DNA from 3 places in the Salipaludibacillus sp. HK11 genome. Region 1 is predicted to be linked to each of the others. Evidence: a T-box and tRNA genes for the amino acid it is inferred to sense, from the RefSeq annotation. Region 1 holds a T-box; the other regions hold tRNA genes.

Region 1 (4,265 bases):
CTTCTTCAAGGTCATCTTCAAACTGCTCAACATTCAAATGTACATGTGTATCAAATAACATAATCTCATGTCCTCTCCTTTTTTTAATTAAGGCTACGTATAGGTAACATTTATGATAGAATCTCCGACATTCAGAAGGCCTAGCTATAGAAATGCCTTTCCATCTTAAAAGTCGGAAAGGCATTTTATTTAATATTTATTTCACCTGTGAACCATTTGGTAAATCTGATGCAACCGTAGCTAATGTCAACTGATTTCCAGTTGATCCTGCCAAAATCATTCCCTGCGATAATTGCCCTCGCAGTTTTACTGGTTTTAAGTTGGTCACACAAATGACCTTCTGTCCCACTAGGTCATCCGGCTGATAATGCTCCGCAATACCTGAGACAACTTGTCGTTTTTCGTAGCCTAAATCTAATTGAATTTTTAATAATTTATTTGTTTTTTTGACTTTTTCACAAGCAATAATTTCGGCAACTCTTAAGTCTACTTTTGAAAAATCATCAATCGTAATTTCATCGACTTCTGGAACATCCAAGTTTAGATCTTGTTGGGGATCCGAACTTCCTTCATTGTCCGCAACCACCGTCCCCCCCATCATTTTGACGATTTCCGCTACTTCCTCCTTGAAGTCTAAGCGAGGGAAAAGCGGTATTCCTTTTGACACAACCTTTGTATTAGCAGAAATTTGACCAAATGTTTTCAACGATTCCCATGTTGTTAGTTCTTCACTAATTCCAAGCTGACTCCATATCTTTTTCGGTGTAGCAGTCATAAATGGTTGCAACATGATTGAGACTTGTCGGAGTGATTCAGCAAGATGATGCATCACAGACCCTAATTGATCTTTCGCCGTTTCATCTTTCGCTAAAATCCAAGGCTGCGTTTCATCAATATATTTATTTGTTCGGCTAATCAACTGACCTATCGCGGCCAACGCAACAGAAAATTGCATTTCTTCCATTGCTGTCTCTACTTTATCAACAGTTGCTTCGACTAAGTCTACAAGCGTTTCATCATAAGGAGTTGCATTTTTTACGTAATTTGGAATCGAACCGTCAAAATATTTGTTAACCATCGCTATCGTGCGATTAAGCAAATTGCCTAAATCGTTAGCTAAATCGTAATTGAGACGATCGACAAATCCTTCAGGAGTAAATACACCATCAGAACCGAACGGAACTTCACGTAATAAGTAGTAACGTAAGGCATCTAACCCATAGCGATCTATTAATGGAACAGGGTCAACAACATTGCCCTTCGACTTCGACATCTTTCCATCTTTCATTAAAAGCCACCCATGACCAAAAACTTTCTTTGGAAGTGGTAGGTCAAGTGCCATCAACATAATAGGCCAATAAATCGTGTGGAATCGTACAATTTCTTTTCCAACAAGGTGTACATCTGCCGGCCAGTATTTTTGATAATTTGTATCGTCTTCACTACCATATCCAAGGGCAGTAATATAATTGGATAGCGCATCAATCCATACATAAACGACATGCTTTGGATCTTTATTGACTCTTACACCCCAGTCAAATGACGTACGAGAGACAGCAAGATCTTCAAGACCCGGTTTAATGAAATTATTAATCATTTCATTTTTACGAGAATCAGGTTGGATGAATTCCGGATTTTCTTCATAAAACTTAAGTAAACGATCAGCGTATTTGCTCATTCGGAAAAAATAAGACTCCTCAAAAACTTTTTCCACTGGGTGTCCACTATCTGGACTTTTACCACCGATAACGTTTCCGTCTTTATCACGCTCTACATCCTCAAGTTGAAGTGCTGTATAAAATGTTTCATCAGAAATAGAATACCAACCTTCATATTCTCCAAGGTAAATATCCCCCTGCTCTAACAGTTGATCAAATATTTTCGCAACAATCTTTTTATGACGATCTTCAGTCGTACGGATAAAATCATCATAAGATATATCTAGTTTATTCCATAAACTTTGGATGCCTGCCACGACCTCGTCAACAAACTCCTGCGGATCAATCCCTTTATCCATCGCTTTTTGCTCGATTTTTTGCCCATGTTCATCTGTTCCCGTCAAGTACCTTACATCATACCCTCTTAATCGTTTATACCTGGCCATTGCATCACCCGCGACCGTTGTGTAAGCGTGACCGATATGCAATTTATCACTAGGATAATAAATCGGGGTCGTAATATAAAATGATTTCTTTTCACTTGCCATTTCTATTCCTCCTCTTATTACATATATTTATTATGAAATTTTCTCTTGAACGGAATCCATTCTTTTTACCCTTAACTCTCAAAAATACGACAAAAAACTCCCGTCCGCAAAAATTGGGACGAGAGTTAACCTCACGTGGTACCACCCAGATTTATTAACCACAGCGCTGAGCTGCTAGTTAACCTCTAAGATGCTGCATATAAACCGTAAAATCGGTTTGCAACAAACTGTGTAACGGCCAGCACCGTGTTTCTTTCACTTAAAAAATTAAGCTCAAAAAACAGTCCCTCACAAGACCATCTTCGACAATTCCACTTATGCTGGTTTTCAGCTTTTGCCAGCTCTCTGTCTATAAGCATCCTTATCTACTCATCCCATCATCGGAAACTTGGTTATTCATTCGTATGCAATAGTATTCCCATTCTTCAAAATATACATAATCTACCCGTTTATGTCAAACCTAGAACGATGATTATATTTTATTAAAAACTGTAATTTTGTTACATTATTACCTTAAACGGGTAAGGTATTCATACATTAGCTTTTCTTACTTGAAAATTAGTTTAAAAATGTCGTAAAAAGGGAGAGGGTCGATCAAAAAATTAATCAATGTTCATGTCCATTTTTGTCGAATTTATTTTTTGTGCAAACTGATTCATCGTAAATGAGGAAACTTCAGTCATATTTTCATTATCTCTCGAACACTGATATATCAATATCTATCGAACTATTTAAAATTATAACTATGATTCAGGACAATTTTAATTGACTTCTTTTGGAAGACTTGGTATTCTAAGTTTAAGAGAATTTTGTCGAATCTTGACAAGATGCATTTTTAAAATAGACAATAACAACAAATGGAGAGGAGCATATCTCATGAAATCTACAGGTATTGTTCGTAAAGTTGATGAATTAGGAAGAGTAGTTATTCCAATTGAATTACGCCGCACGTTGGACATCGCAGAAAAAGATGCGTTGGAAATCTATGTTGACGATGACCGTATTATCTTGAAAAAATACAAGCCTAATATGACTTGCCAAATTACTGGTGAAGTATCTGATGATAATTTATCAATTGCAAATGGTAAAATCATCTTGAGCCCAATAGGCGCGAAAGAAATTATTAATCAACTTGAAGATTATATTACGAAACAAGGTTAATTATCCTTGAATACAAGGTTCCATAGGCTGTCAGAAGCCTTATGGAACTTTTTTTATTCATTCACATGATATGTCTGGTAGACGTCTCTTTTAGGCATGCCTCTGTCCTTTGCTACTTGCTTAATCGCCTCTTTTGATGATTGTCCTTGATCGATGTAAGCCTGCACGTGCCCATCGACTGTCAATCCTTCAAACCATGGTAATTCTTCCATTGCTGACCTCTCTTCTTCACTAGCCCCCTCGACAACAACGACGCACTCTCCTTTAATACCATATTCATCAATCCATTCTTGCAGTTCATGAACCGTGCCCCGCAAGATCGTTTCATAATGCTTCGTCAACTCCCTACAAAGTGCTATTTGACGATTACCGAACACACTCTCTACCGTTTTTAACATTTCCTTCAGTCTATGAGGCGCCTCATAGAATATCAATGTCGACGAGTGTCCACGCCACTGGTCTAATTGTTCTTTGCGATTCTTTTTATGTCGATCAAGAAACCCGACAAATGTAAAAGACTCTGTCGGCAAACCCGACGTAATTAACGCTGTTACAGCAGCATTGGCACCCGGCAAGGCAATAACGGGTAGCGTTTCTTCTATAAATCGTTTCACTAAATCTGCTCCAGGGTCAGAAATGGCAGGCATACCAGCATCGCTAACTAGCGCCACCGTTTCACCTGAAGCGACACGATTTACAAGTTCTTGCTCTCGTTCGCGTTTATTATGCTCATGATAGCTGATTAGCGGTGTATCTACCTCAAACACGTGACACAACTTCTTGGAATGGCGCGTGTCCTCTGCAGCAATCACATCTGCTTGTTTTAATATATCAACTGCTCGAAAAGTCATATCTTGCAAATTTCCGATTGGAGTAGGAACGAGATAAAGTGCCCCTA
Region 2 (4,265 bases), 1.2 Mb from region 1:
AAGAGACGGAGCCGCAGCGAAAGCGAGTCTGAATAGGGCGAATGAGTACGTGGTTGTAGACCCGAAACCGGGTGATCTACCCATGTCCAGGGTGAAGTCCAGGTAACACTGGATGGAGGCCCGAACCCACGCACGTTGAAAAGTGCGGGGATGAGGTGTGGGTAGGGGTGAAATGCCAATCGAACTCGGAAATAGCTGGTTCTCCCCGAAATAGCTTTAGGGCTAGCCTCGAGGGTAGAGTCTTGGAGGTAGAGCACTGATTGGACTAGGGGTCCCTACAGGATTACCGAATTCAGTCAAACTCCGAATGCCAATGACTTACTCCTCGGGAGTCAGACTGCGAGTGCTAAGATCCGTAGTCAAGAGGGAAACAGCCCAGACCATCAGCTAAGGTCCCAAAGTATACGTTAAGTGGAAAAGGATGTGGAGTTGCTTAGACAACCAGGATGTTGGCTTAGAAGCAGCCATCATTGAAAGAGTGCGTAATAGCTCACTGGTCGAGTGACTCTGCGCCGAAAATGTACCGGGGCTAAACGTATCACCGAAGCTATGGATAGACACCTTCGGGTGTCTGTGGTAGGGGAGCGTTCCAAGGGCGCTGAAGCATGACCGGAAGGACATGTGGAGCGCTTGGAAGTGAGAATGCCGGTATGAGTAGCGAAAAGAGGGGTGAGAATCCCCTCCGTCGAAAGCCTAAGGGTTCCTGAGGAAGGCTCGTCCGCTCAGGGTAAGTCGGGACCTAAGCCGAGGCCGAAAGGCGTAGGCGATGGCAAACAGGTTGAAATTCCTGTACCACCACGTTTCCGTTTGAGTGAAGGGGGGACGCAGGAAGGTAGGGTAAGCGCACTGATGGATATGTGCGTCGAAGCAGTGAGGCTGACAAGTAGGAAAATCCGCTTGTCTTAAGGTTGAGCTGTGATCGCGAGGGAAATTTTAGTACCGAAGTTCCTGATCCTACACTGCCAAGAAAAGCCTCTAGCGAGGAAACTGGTGCCCGTACCGCAAACCGACACAGGTAGGCGGGAAGAGAATTCTAAGACGCGCGGGAGAACTCTCGTTAAGGAACTCGGCAAAATGACTCCGTAACTTCGGGAGAAGGAGTGCTCTATTAGGGTGAAAGCCCGAGAGAGCCGCAGTGAATAGGCCCAAACGACTGTTTATCAAAAACACAGGTCTCTGCGAAGCCGCAAGGCGAAGTATAGGGGCTGACACCTGCCCGGTGCTGGAAGGTTAAGAGGAGGGGTTATCCTTCGGGAGAAGCTCTCAATTGAAGCCCCAGTAAACGGCGGCCGTAACTATAACGGTCCTAAGGTAGCGAAATTCCTTGTCGGGTAAGTTCCGACCCGCACGAAAGGTGCAACGATTTGGGCACTGTCTCAACGAGAGACCCGGTGAAATTATATTACCAGTGAAGATGCTGGTTACCCGCGACAGGACGGAAAGACCCCATGGAGCTTTACTGTAGCTTGATATTGGATTTCGGTACAGCTTGTACAGGATAGGTAGGAGCCTTGGAAACCGGAGCGCTAGCTTCGGTGGAGGCATTGGTGGGATACTACCCTGGCTGTACTGGAATTCTAACCTCGAACCGTGATCCGGTTCAGGGACAGTGTCTGGTGGGCAGTTTGACTGGGGCGGTCGCCTCCTAAAGAGTAACGGAGGCGCCCAAAGGTTCCCTCAGAATGGTTGGAAATCATTCGTAGAGTGCAAAGGCATAAGGGAGCTTGACTGCGAGACATACAGGTCGAGCAGGGACGAAAGTCGGGCTTAGTGATCCGGCGGCACCGTATGGAAGGGCCGTCGCTCAACGGATAAAAGCTACCCTGGGGATAACAGGCTAATCTCTCCCAAGAGTCCACATCGACGGGGAGGTTTGGCACCTCGATGTCGGCTCGTCGCATCCTGGGGCTGAAGTAGGTCCCAAGGGTTGGGCTGTTCGCCCATTAAAGCGGCACGCGAGCTGGGTTCAGAACGTCGTGAGACAGTTCGGTCCCTATCCGTCGCGGGCGCAGGAAATTTGAGAGGAGCTGTCCTTAGTACGAGAGGACCGGGATGGACACACCGCTGGTGTACCAGTTGTTCCGCCAGGAGCATCGCTGGGTAGCTACGTGTGGAAGGGATAAATGCTGAAAGCATCTAAGCATGAAGCCCCCCTCGAGATGAGATTTCCCATCACGCAAGTGAGTAAGATCCCTCAGAGAAGATGAGGTTGATAGGTCTCGTGTGGAAGCATGGCGACATGCGCAGCTGAGAGATACTAATCGATCGAGGGCTTAACCAATGCTTTGATTCGAAGACGATTCATTCATATACCATCGTTATCCAGTTTTGAGAGGTCAATATGACCGATCAATTTCATATGTCCAGTGACGATCGCGGAGAGGTCACACCCGTTCCCATGCCGAACACGGAAGTTAAGCTCTCCAGCGCCGATGATAGTTGGGGGATCTCCCCCTGTGAAAGTAGGACGTCGCTGGGCATACACATATGGGGCCTTAGCTCAGATGGGAGAGCGCCTGCTTTGCACGCAGGAGGTCAGCGGTTCGATCCCGCTAGGCTCCACCAATTTATTTTTGCAATAATAAATATTTTTGATTGTGGCGGTGTAGCTCAGCTGGCTAGAGCGTACGGTTCATACCCGTGAGGTCGGGGGTTCGATCCCCTCCGCCGCTACCATAAATTACATGGAGGAATACCCAAGTCTGGCTGAAGGGATTGGTCTTGAAAACCAACAGGGGTGTCAAAGCCCGCGGGGGTTCGAATCCCTCTTCCTCCTCCATATTTTTATAAGGTCCCGTGGTGTAGCGGTTAACATGCCTGCCTGTCACGCAGGAGATCGCGGGTTCGAATCCCGTCGGGACCGCCATTTTTTTATTTGTGCTTTTTTAAAATTTTGATCTTAAAGAAGTCAAGGGTTTAAAAGAAAAGATGTTTGAGCATACCTATGTATGTAATAAAGATTTAAATGAAGCTGACGAAGAATTTCGTAGCTTATCTTCAAGAAAATATGGAGGGGTAGCGAAGTGGCTAAACGCGGCGGACTGTAAATCCGCTCCTTCGGGTTCGGCAGTTCGAATCTGCCCCCCTCCACCAGTTTTAGGGGTATAGTTTAACGGCAAAACGAAGGTCTCCAAAACCTTTGATGCGGGTTCGATTCCTGCTACCCCTGCCAAATTATTTTGTGGCGGTTGTGGCGAAGGGGTTAACGCACCGGATTGTGATTCCGGCATTCGTGGGTTCAATTCCCATCAGCCGCCCCATTTATACATAATATAGGGCTATAGCCAAGCGGTAAGGCATCGGATTTTGATTCCGTGACCCGCAGGTTCGAATCCTGCTAGCCCTGCCATTATATGCGGAAATAGCTCAGTGGTAGAGCACCACCTTGCCAAGGTGGGGGTCGCGGGTTCGAATCCCGTTTTCCGCTCCAGAGCAGCTATGGTATTTAGCTCACTTATATGTTAGCTTTAAACCATCTATTGTATTTGTATGCGGGTGTAGTTTAGTGGTAAAACCTCAGCCTTCCAAGCTGATGATGTGGGTTCGATTCCCATCACCCGCTCCATTTTTTGATATCCTTAATGGGCCTGTAGCTCAGCTGGTTAGAGCGCACGCCTGATAAGCGTGAGGTCGGTGGTTCGAGTCCACTCAGGCCCACCATATTCCACAGTAGCTCAGTGGTAGAGCTATCGGCTGTTAACCGATCGGTCGTAGGTTCGAATCCTACCTGTGGAGCCATTAAGGAGAAGTACCCAAGTGGCTGAAGGGGCGCCCCTGCTAAGGGTGTAGGTCGCGTGAGCGGCGCGAGGGTTCAAATCCCTCCTTCTCCGCCACTTTTTTTCTGGCCCGTTGGTCAAGTGGTTAAGACACCGCCCTTTCACGGCGGTATCACGGGTTCGAATCCCGTACGGGTCACCACTTATTTTACAAAAAAGATATAAACCAAAAAGCAATTTCATTATCGTAAGCATCGTGAATATTCATGAGTGTAAAGCTGCGAGTCATTAGCTCAGTTGGTAGAGCATCTGACTTTTAATCAGAGGGTCGAAGGTTCGAATCCTTCATGGCTCACCATTACATAATCAAAGCATTCCTATATAGGGATGCTTTTCTTTTTGTTTTCCCTGTCAAAAAAATTTTTAAGAGAGTTCGAACTACCTCCCTCCGTTTTGGAATTAAAATAAAGATTTGTTTTGCTTGATAATTATTCATCTAAGTGCATCATGTATAGCTTAGTTTGACCATATGAGATCAAGTAATTACGA
Region 3 (4,265 bases), 1.0 Mb from region 1:
TAACACCAGAATTTAAAGATCGCGGAATTATGAGAAGAGCCATCCTTGGAGTCGGTTTTCAAGATGTACTTATTTCTGGTTTAACACCTTTGTTAGACGTGGTTATCCTTGGATCGAGCAGTGATCATACTGTTGTCGATGCAAAAGGAACAAACTTGCGAGTAGGTGACGAAATAGCTTTCTCTGTTGATTATGGTGCGATGCTATCCATAATGACTTCTTGTAATATTTCTAAAAAATATATAAACGTTATTTAATTTCCATCATTTATTTTGTCTTATCGGATATATCAACTAAGGCTCTTATTACAAAAAAACATAAAATTATCATACACACACTCCGAAAAGGAATAGATTCTTTTTCAGGGGTTATCTTTTTGATTACCAAGTTTGTAAATAGAAATTCATTTTATATCGTTTTCTTTGAAAACAAAAAAACTCTTAAACGTTGATTTGTCAACATTTAAGAGTAAACTGTAATTCATAAAATTAACGTAAATTATGTAGATGGTACCGGTGGCCGGAGTCGAACCGGCACGGGACGAACCCACAGCATTTTGAGTGCTGCGTGTCTACCAATTCCACCACACCGGCAAAATAGGACGTGTTAAAAATATTTTAATATCTAAAATGGTGCCGAGGGCCGGACTTGAACCGGCACGATAATTACTTACCGCAGGATTTTAAGTCCTGTGCGTCTGCCAATTCCGCCACCCCGGCAATACAAGAACAAAAATTAATATAAAGTTGGAGGCGGCAACCGGATTTGAACCGGTGATAGAGGTTTTGCAGACCTCTGCCTTACCACTTGGCTATGCCGCCGTCTGGAGCGGAAAACGGGATTCGAACCCGCGACCCCCACCTTGGCAAGGTGGTGCTCTACCACTGAGCTATTTCCGCAAAAAAGATAAGCATAAGCTTCTTTAGCAACACATAGTGAATAAAAAATAAAATCTATTAGTTTTAAGAATAAATAAAATATTGACTTATCAAAATTATAATATATAATTCAGAAAATAAATTGTTTAATTAAATAAAAATGGCAGGGCTAGCAGGATTCGAACCTGCGGGTCACGGAATCAAAATCCGATGCCTTACCGCTTGGCTATAGCCCTATGTATAAATGGGGCGGCTGATGGGAATTGAACCCACGAGTGCCGGAATCACAATCCGGTGCGTTAACCACTTCGCCACAACCGCCATACTCTATATTTGGCAGGGGCAGCAGGAATTGAACCCGCATCAAAGGTTTTGGAGACCTTCGTTTTACCATTAAACTATGCCCCTAAGTATAGTTTAATATTGTAAATTATTGGATAAATGGTGGAGGGGGGCAGATTCGAACTGCCGAACCCGAAGGAGCGGATTTACAGTCCGCCGCGTTTAGCCACTTCGCTACCCCTCCATAAAGAGCTAATTTAAATGTTACAAAATAAATTTTCATTAGTCAAGAAAATTACAGTGGTGCTGGCCAGAGGACTTGAACCCCCAACCTACTGATTACAAGTCAGTTGCTCTACCAATTGAGCTAGGCCAGCACTCAAAAGATGGTGGCTCAGGACAGAATCGAACTGCCGACACACGGATTTTCAGTCCGTTGCTCTACCGACTGAGCTACTGAGCCTTATATAATACGATAAATTATAATTTCTACATAAGTTTTTTCATCATTTCGTAGTGTTTGATCTTTCACTTAATATTTCACTCAATTTTTTATTTTTCATACAAAAAATGGCGGTCCCGACGGGATTCGAACCCGCGATCTCCTGCGTGACAGGCAGGCATGTTAACCGCTACACCACGGGACCTTAGAAATATATTGATATTTATTATTTATATTATTTATTAAAATTGGTTGCGGGGGGCGGATTTGAACCACCGACCTTTGGGTTATGAGCCCAACGAGCTACCAGACTGCTCCACCCCGCGTTAATAGTATTAATAACATTTATAGTTAGTTCTATGGTGGAGGATGACGGGCTCGAACCGCCGACCCCCTGCTTGTAAGGCAGATGCTCTCCCAACTGAGCTAATCCTCCATATTATCAATGTTCTTTCAATCCCGCACTATTTAATAATCCACTTTACAATGAATTATTGGTGACCCGTACGGGATTCGAACCCGTGATACCGCCGTGAAAGGGCGGTGTCTTAACCACTTGACCAACGGGCCGGATATTCTGGCGGAGAGCGAGGGATTCGAACCCTCGAGACGGGATAAAACCGCCTACACGATTTCCAATCGTGCTCCTTCGACCTCTCGGACAGCTCTCCATAAAAATGGCTCCACAGGTAGGATTCGAACCTACGACCGATCGGTTAACAGCCGATAGCTCTACCACTGAGCTACTGTGGAATAATAATATTTTGGCAACAAACGACAAATCTCTTCATCATTTTAGGTGATACTAAAGGTAAAGCCCAGCGACGTCCTACTTTCACAGGGGGAGATCCCCCAACTATCATCGGCGCTGGAGAGCTTAACTTCCGTGTTCGGCATGGGAACGGGTGTGACCTCTCCGCGATCGTCACTGGACATATGAAATTGATCGGTCATATTGACCTCTCAAAACTGGATAACGATGGTATATGAATGAATCGTCTTCGAATCAAAGCATTGGTTAAGCCCTCGATCGATTAGTATCTCTCAGCTGCGCATGTCGCCATGCTTCCACACGAGACCTATCAACCTCATCTTCTCTGAGGGATCTTACTCACTTGCGTGATGGGAAATCTCATCTCGAGGGGGGCTTCATGCTTAGATGCTTTCAGCATTTATCCCTTCCACACGTAGCTACCCAGCGATGCTCCTGGCGGAACAACTGGTACACCAGCGGTGTGTCCATCCCGGTCCTCTCGTACTAAGGACAGCTCCTCTCAAATTTCCTGCGCCCGCGACGGATAGGGACCGAACTGTCTCACGACGTTCTGAACCCAGCTCGCGTGCCGCTTTAATGGGCGAACAGCCCAACCCTTGGGACCTACTTCAGCCCCAGGATGCGACGAGCCGACATCGAGGTGCCAAACCTCCCCGTCGATGTGGACTCTTGGGAGAGATTAGCCTGTTATCCCCAGGGTAGCTTTTATCCGTTGAGCGACGGCCCTTCCATACGGTGCCGCCGGATCACTAAGCCCGACTTTCGTCCCTGCTCGACCTGTATGTCTCGCAGTCAAGCTCCCTTATGCCTTTGCACTCTACGAATGATTTCCAACCATTCTGAGGGAACCTTTGGGCGCCTCCGTTACTCTTTAGGAGGCGACCGCCCCAGTCAAACTGCCCACCAGACACTGTCCCTGAACCGGATCACGGTTCGAGGTTAGAATTCCAGTACAGCCAGGGTAGTATCCCACCAATGCCTCCACCGAAGCTAGCGCTCCGGTTTCCAAGGCTCCTACCTATCCTGTACAAGCTGTACCGAAATCCAATATCAAGCTACAGTAAAGCTCCATGGGGTCTTTCCGTCCTGTCGCGGGTAACCAGCATCTTCACTGGTAATATAATTTCACCGGGTCTCTCGTTGAGACAGTGCCCAAATCGTTGCACCTTTCGTGCGGGTCGGAACTTACCCGACAAGGAATTTCGCTACCTTAGGACCGTTATAGTTACGGCCGCCGTTTACTGGGGCTTCAATTGAGAGCTTCTCCCGAAGGATAACCCCTCCTCTTAACCTTCCAGCACCGGGCAGGTGTCAGCCCCTATACTTCGCCTTGCGGCTTCGCAGAGACCTGTGTTTTTGATAAACAGTCGTTTGGGCCTATTCACTGCGGCTCTCTCGGGCTTGCACCCTAATAGAGCACTCCTTCTCCCGAAGTTACGGAGTCATTTTGCCGAGTTCCTTAACGAGAGTTCTCCCGCGCGTCTTAGAATTCTCTTCCCGCCTACCTGTGTCGGTTTGCGGTACGGGCACCAGTTTCCTCGCTAGGGGCTTTTCTTGGCAGTGTAGGATCAGGAACTTCGGTACTAAAATTTCCCTCGCGATCACAGCTCAACCTTAAGACAAGCGGATTTTCCTACTTGTCAGCCTCACTGCTTCGACGCACATATCCATCAGTGCGCTTACCCTACCTTCCTGCGTCCCCCCTTCACTCAAACGGAAACGTGGTGGTACAGGAATTTCAACCTGTTTGCCATCGCCTACGCCTTTCGGCCTCGGCTTAGGTCCCGACTTACCCTGAGCGGACGAGCCTTCCTCAGGAACCCTTAGGCTTTCGACGGAGGGGATTCTCACCCCTCTTTTCGCTACTCATACCGGCATTCTCACTTCC

What was found. The T-box of region 1 lies ahead of metG (methionine--tRNA ligase). A T-box ahead of a tRNA ligase gene usually reads a tRNA of that ligase, here a tRNA-Met.
Region 2: it encodes a tRNA-Met, which carries the amino acid that the T-box ahead of metG (methionine--tRNA ligase) is inferred to sense. The anticodon was not compared.
Region 3: it encodes a tRNA-Met, which carries the amino acid that the T-box ahead of metG (methionine--tRNA ligase) is inferred to sense. The anticodon was not compared.

The regions. Positions count from the first base shown of each region.
Region 1 is NZ_CP181045.1:3,819,162-3,823,426, reverse strand. It holds gene ACM26V_RS17945 (TatD family hydrolase) at 1-61, opposite strand, end outside; gene metG (methionine--tRNA ligase) at 197-2,206, opposite strand; T-box leader at 2,318-2,596, opposite strand; gene ACM26V_RS17935 (AbrB/MazE/SpoVT family DNA-binding domain-containing protein) at 3,083-3,367, shown strand; gene rsmI (16S rRNA (cytidine(1402)-2'-O)-methyltransferase) at 3,421-4,265, opposite strand, start outside.
Region 2 is NZ_CP181045.1:2,593,358-2,597,622, reverse strand. It holds rRNA gene ACM26V_RS12640 (23S ribosomal RNA) at 1-2,281, shown strand, start outside; rRNA gene rrf (5S ribosomal RNA) at 2,363-2,479, shown strand; tRNA gene ACM26V_RS12630 (tRNA-Ala) at 2,490-2,565, shown strand; tRNA gene ACM26V_RS12625 (tRNA-Met) at 2,600-2,676, shown strand; tRNA gene ACM26V_RS12620 (tRNA-Ser) at 2,687-2,779, shown strand; tRNA gene ACM26V_RS12615 (tRNA-Asp) at 2,791-2,866, shown strand; tRNA gene ACM26V_RS12610 (tRNA-Tyr) at 3,010-3,093, shown strand; tRNA gene ACM26V_RS12605 (tRNA-Trp) at 3,099-3,172, shown strand; tRNA gene ACM26V_RS12600 (tRNA-His) at 3,185-3,260, shown strand; tRNA gene ACM26V_RS12595 (tRNA-Gln) at 3,275-3,349, shown strand; tRNA gene ACM26V_RS12590 (tRNA-Gly) at 3,356-3,430, shown strand; tRNA gene ACM26V_RS12585 (tRNA-Gly) at 3,492-3,565, shown strand; tRNA gene ACM26V_RS12580 (tRNA-Ile) at 3,584-3,660, shown strand; tRNA gene ACM26V_RS12575 (tRNA-Asn) at 3,664-3,738, shown strand; tRNA gene ACM26V_RS12570 (tRNA-Ser) at 3,743-3,833, shown strand; tRNA gene ACM26V_RS12565 (tRNA-Glu) at 3,844-3,918, shown strand; tRNA gene ACM26V_RS12560 (tRNA-Lys) at 3,999-4,074, shown strand.
Region 3 is NZ_CP181045.1:4,818,780-4,823,044, reverse strand. It holds gene ACM26V_RS22845 (alanine/ornithine racemase family PLP-dependent enzyme) at 1-257, shown strand, start outside; tRNA gene ACM26V_RS22840 (tRNA-Leu) at 508-593, opposite strand; tRNA gene ACM26V_RS22835 (tRNA-Leu) at 631-719, opposite strand; tRNA gene ACM26V_RS22830 (tRNA-Cys) at 748-821, opposite strand; tRNA gene ACM26V_RS22825 (tRNA-Gly) at 825-899, opposite strand; tRNA gene ACM26V_RS22820 (tRNA-Gln) at 1,040-1,114, opposite strand; tRNA gene ACM26V_RS22815 (tRNA-His) at 1,124-1,199, opposite strand; tRNA gene ACM26V_RS22810 (tRNA-Trp) at 1,213-1,286, opposite strand; tRNA gene ACM26V_RS22805 (tRNA-Tyr) at 1,321-1,404, opposite strand; tRNA gene ACM26V_RS22800 (tRNA-Thr) at 1,462-1,537, opposite strand; tRNA gene ACM26V_RS22795 (tRNA-Phe) at 1,548-1,623, opposite strand; tRNA gene ACM26V_RS22790 (tRNA-Asp) at 1,732-1,807, opposite strand; tRNA gene ACM26V_RS22785 (tRNA-Met) at 1,852-1,928, opposite strand; tRNA gene ACM26V_RS22780 (tRNA-Val) at 1,963-2,038, opposite strand; tRNA gene ACM26V_RS22775 (tRNA-Glu) at 2,098-2,172, opposite strand; tRNA gene ACM26V_RS22770 (tRNA-Ser) at 2,181-2,273, opposite strand; tRNA gene ACM26V_RS22765 (tRNA-Asn) at 2,281-2,355, opposite strand; rRNA gene rrf (5S ribosomal RNA) at 2,419-2,535, opposite strand; rRNA gene ACM26V_RS22755 (23S ribosomal RNA) at 2,617-4,265, opposite strand, start outside.